DNA from 4 places in the Microbacterium sp. NPDC097977 genome. Region 1 is predicted to be linked to each of the others. Evidence: predicted binding sites of a transcription regulator. Region 1 holds the regulator's gene; each other region holds the start of a gene.

Region 1 (4,190 bases):
CGTCTCCGTATCGCGAGATCCCCGACTTGTCGCCGAGAGCTTCGCGGATGGCCTGTCCGAGCACGATCGAGATGTCTTCGACCGTGTGGTGGGCGTCGATCTGGGTGTCACCGGAGGCGCGGACCGTGAGGTCGGTGAGCGAGTGCTTCGCGAACGCCGTCAGCATGTGGTCGAAGAACGGCACCGAGGTGTCGATGCGGCTGGATCCGGTGCCGTCGAGGTTCAGCTCGAGCTCGACGGTGGACTCCGACGTGCTGCGCACGCGCGTCGCGGTGCGGGGTGTCGGGGCAGGGGTGCTCATGAGTCCGATCCTATCGAGGCGAGGGCATCGAGGAATGCCGTGGTCTCGGCCTCTGTTCCCGCGGTGACACGCAGGTGTCCGGGGATGCCGACATCGCGCACGAGCACGCCGCGGTCGTACAGCTGCTGCCACACCCTGTGTGGATCCGCGACGCCGCCGAACAGGACGAAGTTCGACCAGGACTCATGGGGCGTGTAGCCGAGCGCTTCGAGCGTCGCCGAGATGCGGTCGCGCTGCTCGACGATCTCGGCGACCATGCCGAGCATCACTTCGGAGTTGCGCAATGCCGCGACGGCAGCGGCCTGCGTCAGGGCGCTCAGGTGATACGGAAGGCGCACGAGCCGCAGCGCATCGATGAACGCGGGGTCGGCGGCGAGATATCCGACGCGGGCACCCGCGAACGCGAAGGCCTTGCTCATGGTGCGCGAGACCGCCAGACGAGGGCGCCCCTCGAGCAGCGTCAGCGCGGAGGGAGCCTCTCGTGGGGCGAATTCCTGGTACGCCTCGTCGACCACCACGACGCCCCGGGACGCCTCATACACCGCCTCGATCACATCGAGCCCGAGCGGGGTGCCGGTCGGGTTGTTCGGCGAGCACAGCAGGATCACATCCGGGTCGGCGTCGGCCACCTGGGCTGCCGCCTCCTCGGGGGTGATCGTGTAGTCGGGCTGGCGGGTCCCCGCGATCCAGCGGGCACCGGTCCCCTGCGCGATCAGCGGGTACATCGAGTAGGTCGGCGCGAAGCTGAACGCCGTGCGGCCGGGCCCCCCGAAGGCCTGCAGGATGTGCTGCAGCACTTCGTTCGATCCGTTTCCGGCCCAGATCTGCTCAGCCTGCAGGCCGTGACCGAGGTAGTCCGCGAAGCCGTCGCGCAGTGTGGTGAACTCGCGGTCCGGGTATCGGTTGACGTCACGGAGCGCGACCGCGATGTCGTCGAGGATGTCGCTCGCCACGAGGTCGGGAATCGGATGCGTGTTCTCGTTCACGTTCAGCGCCACCGGCAGCGGAGCCTGCGGGGCACCGTAGGGCGTGAGCCCTCGGAGATCGTCACGGAGCGGGAGGTCGTCGAGTGATGCAGTCACCCTTCCCATGGTAGGCGGCGCACGACCGCTTCACTCCGAGGTGACGGTGAATGAGCGACCGAGGGGCCGCGGCGATTCACTCCGAGTACTGTGCGGGGATCGCCAGCTCCTGGCCGATCTGCAGCGCCCCGCCGCGGAGGGCGTTCAGGCGGGTGATGTCGCCGATGACCTCGCGTGGGTCGGCACCGGGTGCCACCGACTCGGCGATCGACCAGAGGGTGTCTCCCGGCATCACGGTGACCGAGGCGAAGGACGCGGTGGCGACCTGCTCGCCCGAGGCCATCGCGCTGCCGCCGCTCAATGCGGCGAATCCGATGCCCACTGCGAGCGGCACTGCGGCCAGGGCGAGCACGACCCGGCGGCCACGTGCCGTCAGCCGGAGCTTCGTCGCCGAACGGGGCGAGACGATGGCTGCGTTGCTGAAGGTGATGGTGCTCATGTCGTACTCCTCTGCATCTACCGCGTGAGCGGTGAAGTTGGCGTAGCGTTCGCATTCGCGTCTCGGCCGGGAGCCGTGAATGCGAAGCTACGTTCCGAAGTTATCTTCGAATTCGAACATCTGTCAAGCGTTCTTCGAAAAACCAAGCCGTGAATACCTCGACACGCTCGAACAGATCTTCCAGATCGAGGTGATTCTCGGATACGGTTTCGATACGAACACCCCACCACGGGCCTCCGACATTCGAACTGAGACGCCGGATCGCACACCTGAGGAGCACCATGAGCGACATCGCCGCCCCCGAGTCCGACGCCCCCCGCACGCGTCGCCGGAAGAGCCTGAGCCCGAAGCAGATGGCGATCCTCGAGGTCATCCAGACATCGATCAGCCGCTACGGCTACCCGCCGAGCATGCGGGAGATCGGTGACGCCGTCGGGCTGAAGTCGCTCTCGAGCGTCACGCACCAGCTCGGCCAGCTCGAGCTCAGCGGCTACCTCCGCCGCGACCCCGGCAAGACACGCGCCATGGAGGTCCTCATCGACCTCCCGGGTTCGAGTGCCGAGAATCCGGATGACGTCGCCACACCCGTCGGCGACGCCGCACTCGTGCCGCTCGTGGGGCGGATCGCCGCGGGTGTCCCGATCACCGCCGACCAGCAGGTCGAAGAGATCTTCCCCCTGCCCCGTCAGCTCGTGGGCAAGGGCGATCTGTTCATGCTCAAGGTCTCGGGCGAATCGATGATCGACGCCGCCATCTGCGACGGGGACTGGGTGGTCATCCGATCGCAGAACAGCGCCGAGAACGGCGAGATCGTCGCCGCCATGCTCGACGGCGAGGCCACCGTCAAGGTGCTGCGCCGCCGCGACGGCCACACGTGGCTGCTGCCCCGCAACTCCGCCTTCGAGCCGATCCTCGGCGACGAGTCGGTCGTGCTCGGCAAGGTCGTCGCCGTGCTCCGCGCCGTGTGACGACGGCCTCCCCGGACGCGCCGTAGGCTCGTCCCATGTCGTCGCCGTTCGGTACCTGGCCATCGCCCTTCTCCCCGTCGGCCGTCGCGGCGTCCTCGCCACGATTCGACGGCGCCGTGTTCGTCGGCGACGAGATCTGGTGGGGCGAGAGCGTCCCCGCCCAGGGTGGTCGACGCACCGTGCGCAGCACCACAGGCGCAGAGATCCTGCCGGCACCGTGGAGCGCCCGATCCCGCGTGCACGAATACGGCGGCGGCGCCTGGACCGCCGACTCCTCGGGCACGCTGTACTTCGTCGACGCCGACACGCAGCGCGTGCACCGGATGAGTCCGGGCGACGCCCCTGCGCCACTCACCCCGCAGGGCCCCGCCCACGGCGGCCTTCGTGTGCAGCAGGGGCGGCTGTTCGCGGTGCGCGAGGACCTGTCATCCGAACCTCACCGCCGGGCGATCATCGAGATCCCGACCGACGGGTCTGCTGCGGAGGACGCATCGAGACTCTCGATCATCACGGAGGGGCCCTCGTTCCACGCGCATCCCGCGCTCTCCCCCGACGGCACGCGCCTCGCATGGGTCGAATGGTCCGGTCAGCGGATGCCGTGGCAGCAGGCGTCGCTCGTCGTGTCCGACGGAACACGACGCACGACGCTTCCGACCCTGGCCGCGCTGCAGCCGGAGTGGGGCGGTGACGACGCCCTCGTGTACGCGGACGACCCCAGCGGTCGCTGGGCCCTGCACCGTCAGCGCCTGCATCACCTCGACCCCGAGGGCGCTCCCGTCCCCGTCGGCGACGCGGGGGACGACGCCGACACGGGCTACGGCCTCTGGGTACTGGGCAACCGCTGGTATCAGCCGTTGGACGACGGGCGCATCGTGCTCGTGCGCACGGACGGACGCGACGAGGTGGTCGTTGTCGAACACGACGGACGGATGCGGCGCCTGGACATCCCCGCGGACGGCCATGTCAGCGTCGACGACGTCAGCGGCTCGCGTGTGCTGCTCACCGGCGACAGCTCCCGTGCCGCATCCGGTGTCTGGTGCGTCGATGTGGACAGCGGCGTCGTGACGACCGTCGCGGGCGGCCTGCCTGTCGATCGCGCCTGGATGCCGCCGGCATCTCAGATAGTGGTCGACGGCGCGCATGGCGCCGTGCACGCCTTCGCCTATCCGCCCTCCCACCCCGACGTCTCGGCTCCCGAAGGCGAGCTGCCTCCCTATCTCGTCCTCGTGCACGGCGGACCCACCGCGCACGTGACGGGAGCTGCGTCCTCGGCGATCGCGTTCTACACGAGCCGCGGGATCGGCGTGCTCGACGTGAACTACGGCGGATCGAGCGGCTACGGGCGCGCCTACCGCGAGCGTCTCGACGGCGGATGGGGCGTCGTCGACGTCGACGACGTG
Region 2 (4,190 bases), on a different contig from region 1:
GCCCGGAGCGCCGCTGTTCACGGTGCATCTCGGAGCCGGAGCACTCACGCTGGCACGCTACGTCGAGGCGACGCGTGCCGGATCGCCCCAGATCGTCGTCGAGTTCGAGCCCACGCTCTACGCAGCCGTGGTCGACGCACTGCCGCTGCCTCCCGGCTCCGACGTACGAGTCGTCTTCGGCGATGCGCGGACCGTCGCAGAGGCCGGGTTTCCGGGCGAGGAGGCATCGGCGGTGCCGTCGCCTCCGTCTCGCGGACTCGGCTCCGCCCCGACGGGCAGCACCGCCGCCGCCGCCGAGTGGGTGGACGCGCGCTTCACGGTCGTCGATCTCTGGGATGCCGCCGTCATCCGGCATCGCGTGGCCAGCCGGGAGTTCTACCGCCGGGTCGCCGCGCGCTCCGCAGCGACGGGGGTCGTCGCAGTGAACCTGCTCGACGGGCATCCGTTCGAGTACTCACGCCGACAGGCGGCCACCCTGCGCTCCGTGTTCGCTCACGTCGCCGTCGTTCTCGACGCCGAGCCGGAAGACGACGAAGGGCCACTCGGCAACGTCGTCATCTTCGCGAGCGATGAGCCGCTCGACATCGCGACCACCCCCGATCTCCTCGACGTACCGCGATCTCATTTTCTCCACGCCGATCCTCTGACGTCGTGGATCGCTGACGCGCGCATCATGACCGACGCCGACGGCACGGACTCCCCCGATCCCGACGATCCGCTCTGGGACTAGCGCACCGCGACGCCGAGCGCGGTGGAGACCGGGAGGCACGATCACCCGAAGAGTTCGGGGAGCACGGCCATGAACTCGTCGAAGTGGCTGTACCAGATGGTGTGTGCGGCCCCGGGGATGCTCCGGACCTCACCGCCCTGTCGAGCGAACCTGCGCGCGTCATCGTCGGAGACCCAGGCACTCGGATCTGCACGGACCAGGATCGACGCCGGGCCCGGTGCCCACTCGCGGTCGTCCCCGCAGGACACGGACGCCATGGTTTCCGGGTCGAAGCACGCCGCCGCGCGGGCCTCGACCTCGGCATCCGCGGCGGAGTAGAACGGTCGGGCGGTCCGCAGCGCCTCGGGCGACGACCGCGCTCTGCGATCCTTCTCATAGGCATCGACGAGGCTCGCACGATCCGCACCTCCGGACAGCGACAGCGCGGCGTCGACATATACGGCGAGAGCCGGGCGGAGCGATGCCGCCGCCTGTGCGAGCACGGTCGCACCGTAGGAGTGGCCGACGGCGATCACCGGAGCGTCCGTCGCCCGGCTTCGCACCGTCTCGACCACGGATGTAGCCGCGGTCTCGATCGTGAGGTGTGGATCACGCGCAGACCGGCCGTGGCCGGGAAGATCGAGTGCGAGCACACGATACCCCCGCGCCGTGAGCCGTGGCACGACGCGGTGCCAGCTCTCCCCTGAGCCCATCATGCCGTGCAGGAGCACGACGGTCCGAGGGCCGACGCCCGACTCATCCACGTGCAGGAGCATCCGGTCAGTGTGCCATGGCGAAGGTGTCCGGAGTTGATCATCGTACCGGCATATATCGTATGTTTGTTCGAATGTGCGGAGGTGCGCGAGGTAGGATGGAGGCATGAACGCAGTGCTCGATGCGACCGATTCCCAGATGGCGGCTCTCGCCGATCTGGTGACGACGCTCGAGATCGCCGAGTCGACGTTGAGCAGCATGACGGCCGCTCGCGACGGGCTGTTGGCGATGGCCGGGAGGCTGGCGATCGACATCGCGAAGCAGGGCGAGCACCCCGACTGCGGCGACCAGTCGGTCACGATGATCGCCGCCGAGATCGCCGCGGTCCAGCATGTCAGCGACAGGACGATCGAACGACGGATCACCGCGGCGGGCCTGCTCGTCGACCTCTTCCCCACCGTCTGGGAGGCGCAGGCGAAGGGGCGCATCAGCGCTGCCCACTCCCGGGTGATCGTCGACGCGGGCGCACACCTCGAGTCGTCGAGCGCACGCGAGGCCTTCGCGGCGATCGTGCTGCCGCTGGCCGAGACCGATTCCCCCAACCGCCTTCGCACACTCGCGCGCCGCGTGGCAGAGCGGTTCGCCCCGTCGACGGTGACCGAACGCCATCGAACGGCCCGGGCGCAGAGACGAGTCTGGATGACCGACGAAGACGACGGCATGGCGGCGCTGCACGCGCACGCTCCGGCCGCTCTGGTCCACGGAATGCTCGATCGGCTCTCGCAGATGGCGCATACCCTGCGCGACGAGAACCGCCGCGCGAAGCGGGATGCCGTCCGCGAGGGTCAGGAGTACGACGCCGATGACCGATCGGTCGACGAGATCCGCGCCGATCTGCTCGCCGATCTGGTGCTCGGCGGCACACCCACGGGCCACGACAGCCATGACGCACTGCTCGGTTCGATCCGAGGGCGCGTCGAGATCACCGTTCCCGTGATGACACTGATCTCCGGCGATGCCGTCGCGGGCACAGGTACCGGCGCCGATGACTCTGCTGCCGGATCCGGCGCCTCTACCGCAGAGCCCGGCGACTCCTCCCCTCCTGCAGATCTCGACGGGGCCATCCCGATCGACATCGACACTGCACGCCGGTTCGCCGGACTCGCGACCGGGTGGGATCGAGTGATGACGCATCCTGTCAACGGCCGGGTATTGGTGGTCGATCGGTACCGGCCGAGCGAACATCTCCGGCGGCATCTGCGCGCCCGCGACGGTCGATGTCGCTTCCCCGGGTGCGGGATCGCAGCCCGCAAGTGCGACCTCGACCACAACCACGCCGCATCGGCGGGCGGCGCGACCTGCGACACGAACCTGGCGACGTTCTGCCGTCGACATCACGTGCTCAAGCACAACTCACCGTGGCATGTCGAGCAGAAATCGGGCGGCGTCATCGAGTGGACGAGCCCGACCGGCCGGGTATATGTCGACACACCTCCGGCGCCGAACACGGTGACGTTCCGTGAGTCGGCGGTCGCCAGCGCACCCTTCTGACGGAGACTCGCCCTTCTGACGGACTCGCCCTTCTGACCGAGACTCGGCATTCCGACCGAGAATCCGCCGGACTGTGGATAACCGGAACGGCGAAGGCGCGTCTTTGATTACGGTGGCGCGATGTCGTCCTTGAGAGTTCCTGCTGCCGCTGCCACCCTCCCCTGCACCGCGCCCCACCCCCTCAGTCGGATCGTTGCGGCGGCGATCGCCGGAGCCTTGATCATCGCCGCCGCCGGATGCTCGCCGGGGCCGAGCCCAGCCCCCACCCCGACGCCCGCTTTCACCGACGAGGCGGATGCCTTCGCCGCGGCCGAGAAGGTCTACCGGGCGTACAACGATGCGCTGAACGAAGTAGACCCTGCGGATCCCGAGACTTTCGCGCCGTTGTATGCCTTGTCGAGTGGCGATTTCGAGGCAGCCGACCGAGAGAACTTTTCCGTGATGCACGCCGAGGGACACGAAATCAGTGGCAGTGCGCGGATCGTCAGCTTCACCGGCATCTCAGCTACGCCGACCTTTGATCAAGTGGTCGCGACGGCTTGTCTCGATGTGAGCGATGTCCGCATCACGGACCGTGACGGTGCATCTTTGGTGTCCGAAACCCGACCAGACATCTATGCGCTGAATCTCACTTTCCTGGCCTCGGACGGCATAGCGACAATCGATTCGGCGTCGACGACGGAGGACAACTCATGCGTGTGACCTCAACAGCGATGCTCGTGATGATGTTGCTCTTCCCAGCCAACCTGGGCGGTGGTGATGGCGGAACGGACTACCTCTACGGCACCGACGGGTCTTCGCTCACGATCAGCGGGACGCGAGAGCGACCCGGGACCGGCTCGACCGAGCCCAGCACACCGACCGCACCCGGCTCGCCGAACTCTCCCGGCACGCGATCGGGACCCAGTGACGAGGCGATCAGGTTCGCGGAGTGCATGGATGATCAGGGAACCACGCGCTGCGCCCGAGAACTGCCCACACCCGGCGCTCCGGAAACGGCGCCGCAGGCGCCCCGCATCCCCGCCATCACCATCTCGGATCTCGTCCAGTTCGCTCCCGAGCCGACACGCACCGTCGCGGAGCCCGGCAACGTCGGCATCGCCGGCCTGCCCACGAACTTCGTCGCCGCTGCCGAGGTCCACATCCGAGGCGGGGAGCTGCTCGGCATGCCCCTCCGCGTGAGATTCACGCCCGCCGGCTACGACTACGCCTACGG
Region 3 (4,190 bases), on a different contig from region 1:
CCCGGACGATCTCGTACTCGGGGCCGGGAGCGTGGAATCCCGTGCAGGATGCGGTGATCACGTGCGTGATGTCCGCGGCCACCACGTCGGGATCGGCGTCCAGCGCCTGTCGGGCGACCTCGACGAACAGACGCGAGGCCTCCGCGACATAGACGTCATTGCGTGCTTTCGTCCCCGGCGACAGCAGGAGGCCCGTGTCCGGATCGAGGAAGGTCGGCGGATCGGTCGTCGCCGCGGCAGGTGAGAGTTCCTTGATAACCGTATGCCGGGTGTCGATGCCCGACCCGTTGAACGAGGCTCCGATGATGCGGGTCGCGAGGCGCCCCACATCCGGCTGGGCGGCGAAGATGTCACGGACGGCGTCCTGCTCGATGACGGTGTCGGGAACGATCGTGTGCAGCGAGCGGAGTACGGCGGAACGGCTCATATCGCTCACTCAAGCACGATTCCGTCCGGGCCGAGAAGGGGCTTGCGGCGCGTGTCAGAAACCCAGAGCACGGGCGAGCTTCGACCCCGATGCCGCCTCGCGCCCGCCTGCGGCCGCGACCGCCGACTCGACAGCGGCGAACAGCGCGTCACGTCCTGCCTCATCGGCGGGAGCGGCGGGCCCCAGTTCGAACTCCCACTCGCGCCATTCGCGACGGACGTCCTGTCGGAGGTCCGTCGCGCGGACCCGGTCGTCGACGAACTCGGCGATCACCCCGGCGTCTCCGGTGAGCAGGTACGCGGTGCGGGTGTTCTCGATCCGGGCGAGCGGTGACAGCGGCTCCGTGGTCCACTGCGACAGGGTCGAGGTCACCGCATCGGGGACGCGGTCGTCGTCGCCCAGCGGCCAGCCGATCTCGACTCTGCCATCTCCCTCGCGGGGGCCCTTGATGTGCCATCCGGCATCGGGGCCTCCGGTTCGCCGGCGCAGAGCGACTCCCGCGCGGGACAGTGCGGCGTCATCGGTGTCGAGGTAGCGCGCGTCGAGCTCGCGCACCTCTCCCTCGGACACCGCGGTGACCCCGGGCAGGTCGCTCCACTGCGGTAACGGCGTGCGGGCGTCGACGTCGTACTTGCGCTCGACCTCGACGACCCGTGACGGGACGTCGCCCGACTGCGGAGCGCCCGGTTCAGTCATCCGAGGGGGTGAGTTCCTCGAGGGATTCGTCGAACCAGTAGTCCACCTCGGTGGGGCCGTCGGTGTCGCCGGTGTTCTGCGCGTCGCCGCGACGGTTGTACACCACCTGGGTCTCGCTGTAGGGGACGATCAGCTTGTCGTCCGCGTCGCCGAGAGGAATGATCTGCCCGTCGAGCGGGCCGCCGTGAAGTCGTGCGAGTGCCATGTCCTCATGCTATCCCCGCAGCCGCGGATCGGAGCTCACCGCGCGATGATGCCGAGAAGCGCGCCGAGGATCATCCACGGCCCGAAGGCGATCCGCGTGGCTCCGTCGGCCCGACGCAGCACCATCAGCCCTATCGCATACAACGCACCGATCACGAAGGCGGATGCCGCGCCCACGGCGAGCGCCTGCCAGCCGTGCCATGCGAGAGTCAGCCCGATGACGGCCGCGAGCTTGACGTCTCCCCCGCCGATCCCCTGTCGGCTGAGTGCACGGAGCACCGCGTAGAAGCCGCCGAGGATCAGCATCCCCAGCAGGGATCTGACCGTCGTCCCGCTCTCCCCCGCGACGGCGGCGTCGACCGCCACGAGGACGACGAGGACGGCCAGGGTGGGGAGCACGATCCGGTCGGGCAGCCGATGGCTGCGGATGTCGATGGCGACCAGTCTGCAGCCCACCGCGAAGAGGGCGACATGAACGATCACGACGACGGCGGTGCGGAGATCCATGCCCGGAAGGCTAGGAGACCACGAGGTGCGGCGAGCGCGGGGTGTGGATAACGTCTCGCGCCGATGTCGGAGGTTCGAACTATCGTCGACTACTCCAGTTGATTTATTAGTACATATCTTCGAGGATGGAACCATGGGGATCGGGCTCGATGCGGTGACCGCGCTCTCTCCGGGCGGCGACTCTCGCGCCGGAGAGGTTCTTCGGCTGCGCCGCGAGATCAGCCGGATGCAGCGCCGACGCAGCGAGCATCCCCTGCTCCCTCTCGAGCCGGTGTTCTCCACCCTTCTCCCCGACGAAGGCCTGCAGACCGGGACGGCCTACACCGTCTCCCCCTCGCCCAGCCTGGTCCTCTCGCTGCTCGCGGCCTCGTCGCGGAAGGGACATTGGTGCGCGGTGGTCGGCATGCCGACGCTGGGGGTCGAGGCCGCTGCGGCCTTCGGCATCGAACTGCCCCGACTGATCCTCGTGCCCGATCCGGGCGACCGCTGGCTCGCCGTGACCTCCGCACTCGCCGAGGTCGTGCCCCTCATCGCCGTGCAACCGCGAGGCCGGGCGCGAGACGCCGACGTGTCGCGATTGAGCGCTCGCCTCAGAGACCGAGGCAGTACGCTCCTCGTCGCCGAATCCGCCGAATCCGGAGTCTGGCCGCAGAGCGAGGGCACCATCCGACTCCATGACCAGCAGTGGCTCGGCATCGGCGAGGGCTGGGGGCTGATCGAGGGGTCGACCGCGACCGTCACGGCGCAGACGAGGCACACCCCTCAGCCCACGAGTGTGAGGGTGCGACTGCCCGGCACCCATGGCGCGGTCGAAGAGCTGCCGATCGAGAAGACCGCCTCGCCCATCGCCGAGATGACCGCGCGTGCAGGGCTGCGCGGCGACCGCACCGAGCCGCACGAGTACCCGCCCCTGGCGGTGGCAGGATGACGGCCCCTCTCCGCACCATGGTGCTGTGGTTCCCCGACTGGCCCCTCCGTGCCGCTCTGGGTGGGCCGCCACCGCATCCGCCCACGGCCCTGGTGCATGCGAACACGGTCATCGCCTGCACCGCATCGGCGCGGGAGCACGGCGTGCGCGCAGGCCAGCGTCGTCGCGTGGCGCAGGGGCACATCTCCTCGTTGCGTGTGCTTCCGCACGATGTCGCTCGCGATGAAAGAGCCTTCCTCCCGGTCCTGCAGCTCATCGAGAAGCACGCCCCGGGCGTCGCCCTGCTTCGTCCGGGCCTCGCCGCGGTGCGGGCACGCGGCATCTCCCGCTATCACGGCGGCGAGGCGGAGGCCGCGGACACCCTGATCGGTATCCTCGCCGAGGCCGGCTTCCCCGAAGTGCGCGTGGGGATCGCCGACGGCCCCTTCACCGCCGAGTTGGCGGCACGAGGGCCCACTCCTCGCACCGTCGTACCGCCGGGTCTCGCGAAGGAGTTCCTCGCTCCGCTCCCGGTGCGGGTGCTCAAAGACGAGCAGATCACCGGCCTGCTCATCCGGCTGGGGGTGCGCACGCTCGGCGACTTCGCCGGACTCGACGAGATCGAGGTGCGCGATCGCTTCGGCGAGCGCGGTGCTCGTCTGCACGCTCTCGCCGCCGGAGCCGATTCCCGCCCCGTGGTGCCGAGACCGCCGGACCCGGAGCTCGTTCGCTCCGTGGAGTTCGAACCCGCCCTCGCCGGAGCGGATCAGGTCGCCTTCGCCGTGCGACAGAGCGTCGATGCGGTCATGCTCGCCCTCGCCGACGCCTCCGTGGTGTGCACCGAGGTGCGCATCGATCTGGTCGACGACAACGGTGCGGTGTTCTCCCGACCCTGGCTGCACCCCACCTGCTTCGACGCCGCAGACCTGGTCGACCGGGTGCGCTGGCAGCTCGAGGCCCTGGGAGCGGAATCCGCCAAAGCACCGATCGATGAGGCTCGGGCCTTCGGCGGCATCGTTCTGGTGCGTATCGTTCCGGTGGCCGTCGACGATGCCGCGCATCACCAGCCCGGCCTCTTCGGTTCCGGGACAGACGAGCGCCTGCACCATGCCATTTCCCGCGTGCAGACGATGCTCGGTCATGAGGGCGTCGTCACCGCTGCCCTCTCCGGTGGGCGCTGGCTCGCCGACAGGCAGGTTCTCACACCGTGGGGAGAGCGATCGACCGCACCTCGCGACCCTGCCCGCCCCTGGCCGGGAAGCCTTCCCGATCCCCTCCCCGCCGAGGTCTTCCGACCGCCCCGCCCGATCGGTGTGCTCGCGCCGGACGGAGGCACACTCCTCGTCGATGATCGGGGGACCCTCTCCGCCGCGCCGTCGCACATCGACGGCGACGAGGTGCAGGCGTGGGCGGGGCCATGGCCCATCCACGAGCGTCGATGGGAGGCGA
Region 4 (4,190 bases), on a different contig from region 1:
CGAGGAGACGGCCTACCGTCCGCGCCGCTCGGCCGAACGCCAGCTCACCATCGCGGCCAAGGCGAACGGCATCCCGCTCTCCCGCGTCGACGAGGTGCTCGCGCTGGTCGGTCTCGAGCACGAGGCCGAGGGCCGCATCGGCAGCTTCTCACTCGGCATGCGCCAGCGCCTGAGCGTCGCGCACGCCCTGCTCGGCGACCCGGGCGCTCTCGTCTTCGACGAGCCGGCGAACGGCCTCGACCCCGAGGGCATCCGCTGGATCCGCCTCCTGATGCGCCGGCTCGCCGACGAAGGTCGCACGGTGCTCGTCTCCTCGCACGTGTTGAGCGAGGTCGAGCAGGTCGCCGACAACGTGCTCGTGCTCTCGAAGGGCCAGCTGATGCTCTCGAGCGGCATCGAGACGCTCGCCGATCCGTCGTCCGGATCCGTGGTCGTCGACGCCGCCGATCGCGCCGCGCTCACCACCGCGCTCTCGGCCGCCGGGCTCGAGGTCGAGGTGCTCCGCTCGGGACTCACGGTGCGCGGCAGCGACGCCGGAACGGTCGGTGCGATCGCGGCATCGGCCGGGATCGCGCTCAGCACGCTCGTGCAGCGCGGACCCACCCTCGAAGACGTCTTCATCGATCTCGTGCGCGGCGGCCGGTTCGAGCCGCGCGCCGACGCAGCGCCTGCGGCGATCGAGGCGCCTGCCGTCGTCGAGACGCCTGAGGCTGTCGACGCGGATGCGGCTGTCGAGGCTGAGGCGGCTGTCGAGACGGATGCGGTCGTCGAGGCTGAGGCTGAACCTGCCGTCGCGGCTGCGGACGACGAGAACGACGTCCCGGGCGAAGCGTCTGCCGAGGAGTCGGAGACTGTCGAGTCCGAGGCGCGTGCCGAGGAGTCGGCAGCCGAGGAGGAACCGGTGTCAGCCGAGACCGACGCACCTGCCGAGCCCGCCGAGGATGCGGCGTCAACCGGTTTCGAGGCGCCTGCCGAGTCCGCCACCGCACCGTCTTTCGACGAGATCCTGTTCGGCACGACGCCGGCGACTACTGCGGACGACGAGGCGGATGACGACGAACCTGAGGACGACGACCCGCGGTCCGCAGCCGTCAGCTCCATGCTCGCCCAGGCGGCTCGGGCGTATTACGAGGACGAGCCGAGGGAGTACCCGCTCGAGAACGCGTCGAGTGAGGACAGCGTCGTCGAGAGCATCGACGAGGCCGCGCCCGAGGGTGCTGCCGTCGAGAGTGCTGCCGACGACTCGGAGCAGAACGACTCCGAGCCTCATCGTTACTGAGACCTGACGCGAACGCCCTCCACGCCGCACGGCGGTGGAGGGCGTTCCTCGTTCATGAGGGAGTCTCGGCGCTCCCCGGCCTCACGCCGGACGCGGGCGGATCACCGGACGCCGGCTGCCCTTCGACACGGGGACCGGGGAGGTGGCGACGATCTCCTCGACATCCGCGGGCTCATCCGTCACGTCGAGCCTGAGCGCCTGCGTTAGTGCGAGACCGTGGCTCGTGGTGAGGATCAGTCGCCGGTACTGGTCGTCGCCGAGGAGGTCGACGACGACGCTCGGTCGCCGCCTGCGGATCAGCACGAAGTCGGTACTGCCGGCGGCCTTCCACGTTCCGGCGGCGAGGATGCCCGGAATGTGCGTCCCCGGATTGGGAACTCCCCGAAGCCACGTCCACGCGTCGTCGATCAGCTGCACCTTCGCGATGGTCTCTCGCTCGATGCGGAGATTGTCGCGGTGAAAGCTCGCAGCCCGCTCGATCGGCGAGAGCACGACCTCGAGTCGCGTCTGATCAAGCAGCAACGTCACCATGCGTCCAGTCTGCCAGCGGCACCCGCCCAGATGTCTGTGTCTTGCTCACAGGAAGGCAACGATCCCTTGTCGGTTCCCACGTGTCCACGTCTTTCTCCCATTCCGATGTTCTGCTCGACATTCGAACAAACGTACTAGAATCGGAGTATGACCTCGACCACAGACCTCAGCCTCGAACAGCGCGGTGCGCTGCTCGATTCCTGGGTCGAGAAGCGACGTCAGATCGCCCGACTGGAGGCGGAGGCGTCTGACATCCTCGCCGAGCGGATGCGGCTCTGCACGGCCGAGTCCGAAGAGCACCCCTACCACCGTGACGCGATCCATCGATCCATGGTCGCGGAGTACGCGGCCGCCGGGCAGATGAGCCAGGGCAGCGTCGAATACGCGCTCACAGACGCGGGATTCCTCGCCGACGGCCGCCACCCCCGCGTGCAGGAGGCGTTCCGAGCCGGAGCGATCTCGGCCGCACACGTCCGCGAGATCGTGCGGGCGGCGGGAGTGGTCCGAGAGGCCGTGAACAACGGACGGGCCGACTCCGATGCGCTGCCGTTCTACGACAGCGCGGCGGTCATCGTCGCCGAGCACGAGACGCCGGCCCGCACCCGCGCGCACATGCGCGAGCTCGCCGCCGCCCTCGCCGGCTCGACGACGGTGGAGCGTCACGCACGAGCGACATCGGAGCGCACCGTCACGCTGCGGTCCGCCGACGACGGCTTCTCCGTCCTGAGCGTCGTCCTCCCCGAACACCTCGCCACGGCGATCCACGACCGTCTCACCCGGCTGGCGCGGGTGGTGATCGCGGGGCGGGGCGGCGACGGGATCCAGGTCGAGATGACGGACTCACGCTCCATCGACCAGGTGCGCACCGACCTCCTCATCGACCTGCTCCTGACCTCCGACCCGAGCGCGGCGAACGGCTCGGGTCTCGACAACATCCAGGCTCGGATCCAGGTGACCGTCGCGGCGACGACGCTCGCCGGGATCGATGACCGTCCTGCCCACCTCGACGGACACGGACCGCTGCACCCCGACGTGGCCCGCGACCTCGCGGGACGCAACGGCGGGTGGTCACGTCTGTTCCTCGATCCGTCAGGGCTCGTCGTGGAGACGGATGCCTACACCCCGACCGAATCGATGCGACGATTCCTGCGGGCCAGAGATCAGCACTGCCGATTCCCGGGATGCAGGATGCCGGTGCATCGATGCCAGCTCGACCACACGTTCGATCATGCGAAAGGCGGCAGGACCGAGATCCACAACCTGGGTCACCTGTGCGCGACCCACCATGTGCTCAAGCATCCCGACGTCGGCGACGACCATCGATGGACCGCCCATCAGCTCCCTGACGGAACCATCGACTGGCGGAGTCCGCTCGGACGCACCTACCGCGATACTCCGCCGCGCCGGGTCATGTTCGTATGAGGACCCGTGGGGTTTGCATGACGACGTGGAACGATCGCGTGACGACCCGAGACCGAGACGCCGAACACGTTCGCGTGACGACCCGAGACAGTCGCGCGACGACCCGAGACAGTCGCGCGACGACCCGAGACAGTCGCGCGACGACCCGAGACGTTCGCGTGACGACCCGACGCGTTCGCGTGACGGCCCGTGACGGATGCGCGACGACCCGCGACGGATGCGCGACGGTCAGAGCGAAGACGGCAGCGTGCTCACGCCGTCGCGGCCGGGGCAGTAGCGGCCGGGTCCGTGGCGGCAGCAGCGGCACGAGCCGCGATCGGCAGCGCCGCCTCGATCCTCTGCAGCTCCTCTTCGCCGTGCGCGGCGGTGAGGAACCATGCTTCGAACACGCTCGGCGGCAGGGCGACGCCCTGCTCACGCATCGCGTGGAAGAACGGCGCGTAGCGGAACGACTCCTGCGCCAGTGCGTCGGCGTACGTGCGGGGCGACGACGCGCGGAACGACGCGCTGAACAGGCTGCCGGCGTGAGCGACGGCATGGGTCACGCCGGCATCCGTGAGCGCGGCATCGAGCGCCGCCGAGACCCGGGCGGCCGCGGCATCGACCGTGGCGTAGACCTCCGGCGTCGCGAGCCTCAGCGTGGCGAGACCCGCGGCGACCGAGAGCGGGTTACCCGAGAGCGTGCCCGCCTGGTACACCGGGCCGAGCGGCGCCAGCATGTCCATGACCTCTGCGCGCCCACCGAGAGCAGCGAGAGGCATCCCCCCGCCGACGACCTTGCCGAAGGTGATGATGTCGGGCAGATACTGCTCTCCCGCCTCCGCCTGCAGGCCCCAGAATCCCGCCGGATGCACGCGGAAGCCGGTGAGCACCTCGTCGAGGATCAGCAGCGCGCCGTGCGCGTGGGCGGTGTCGGCCAGCAGCCGGTTGAAGCCGGGCGCGGGCGGCACGACGCCCA

What was found. The regulator LexA, encoded in region 1, represses DNA repair genes until DNA is damaged. The targets are predictions, from matches to a motif close to TCGAACANNTGTTCGA.
Region 2: ABTZ43_RS02460 (HNH endonuclease signature motif containing protein) is a predicted target of LexA. The motif match lies at 1,541-1,556, and genes of this name have one in related genera.
Region 3: imuA' (DnaE2-dependent mutagenesis accessory factor ImuA') is a predicted target of LexA. The motif match lies at 1,942-1,957, and genes of this name have one in related genera.
Region 4: ABTZ43_RS01005 (HNH endonuclease signature motif containing protein) is a predicted target of LexA. The motif match lies at 1,932-1,947, and genes of this name have one in related genera.

The regions. Positions count from the first base shown of each region.
Region 1 is NZ_JBEOUR010000031.1:25,722-29,911, forward strand. It holds gene hisB (imidazoleglycerol-phosphate dehydratase HisB) at 1-301, opposite strand, end outside; gene ABTZ43_RS09045 (histidinol-phosphate transaminase) at 298-1,392, opposite strand; gene ABTZ43_RS09050 (LysM peptidoglycan-binding domain-containing protein) at 1,460-1,822, opposite strand; gene lexA (transcriptional repressor LexA) at 2,104-2,790, shown strand; gene ABTZ43_RS09060 (S9 family peptidase) at 2,826-4,190, shown strand, end outside.
Region 2 is NZ_JBEOUR010000005.1:53,889-58,078, forward strand. It holds gene ABTZ43_RS02450 (spermidine synthase) at 1-730, shown strand, start outside; gene ABTZ43_RS02455 (alpha/beta fold hydrolase) at 772-1,485, opposite strand; gene ABTZ43_RS02460 (HNH endonuclease signature motif containing protein) at 1,589-2,974, shown strand; gene ABTZ43_RS02465 (hypothetical protein) at 3,095-3,676, shown strand; gene ABTZ43_RS02470 (hypothetical protein) at 3,753-3,911, opposite strand; gene ABTZ43_RS02475 (hypothetical protein) at 3,910-4,190, shown strand, end outside.
Region 3 is NZ_JBEOUR010000006.1:61,952-66,141, forward strand. It holds gene ABTZ43_RS02920 (type III polyketide synthase) at 1-427, opposite strand, end outside; gene ABTZ43_RS02925 (CYTH domain-containing protein) at 482-1,123, opposite strand; gene ABTZ43_RS02930 (hypothetical protein) at 1,116-1,328, opposite strand; gene ABTZ43_RS02935 (prepilin peptidase) at 1,364-1,834, opposite strand; gene imuA' (DnaE2-dependent mutagenesis accessory factor ImuA') at 1,968-2,762, shown strand; gene ABTZ43_RS02945 (DNA polymerase Y family protein) at 2,759-4,190, shown strand, end outside.
Region 4 is NZ_JBEOUR010000002.1:75,360-79,549, forward strand. It holds gene ABTZ43_RS00995 (ATP-binding cassette domain-containing protein) at 1-1,279, shown strand, start outside; gene ABTZ43_RS01000 (hypothetical protein) at 1,361-1,810, opposite strand; gene ABTZ43_RS01005 (HNH endonuclease signature motif containing protein) at 1,958-3,232, shown strand; gene ABTZ43_RS01010 (glutamate-1-semialdehyde 2,1-aminomutase) at 3,484-4,190, opposite strand, start outside.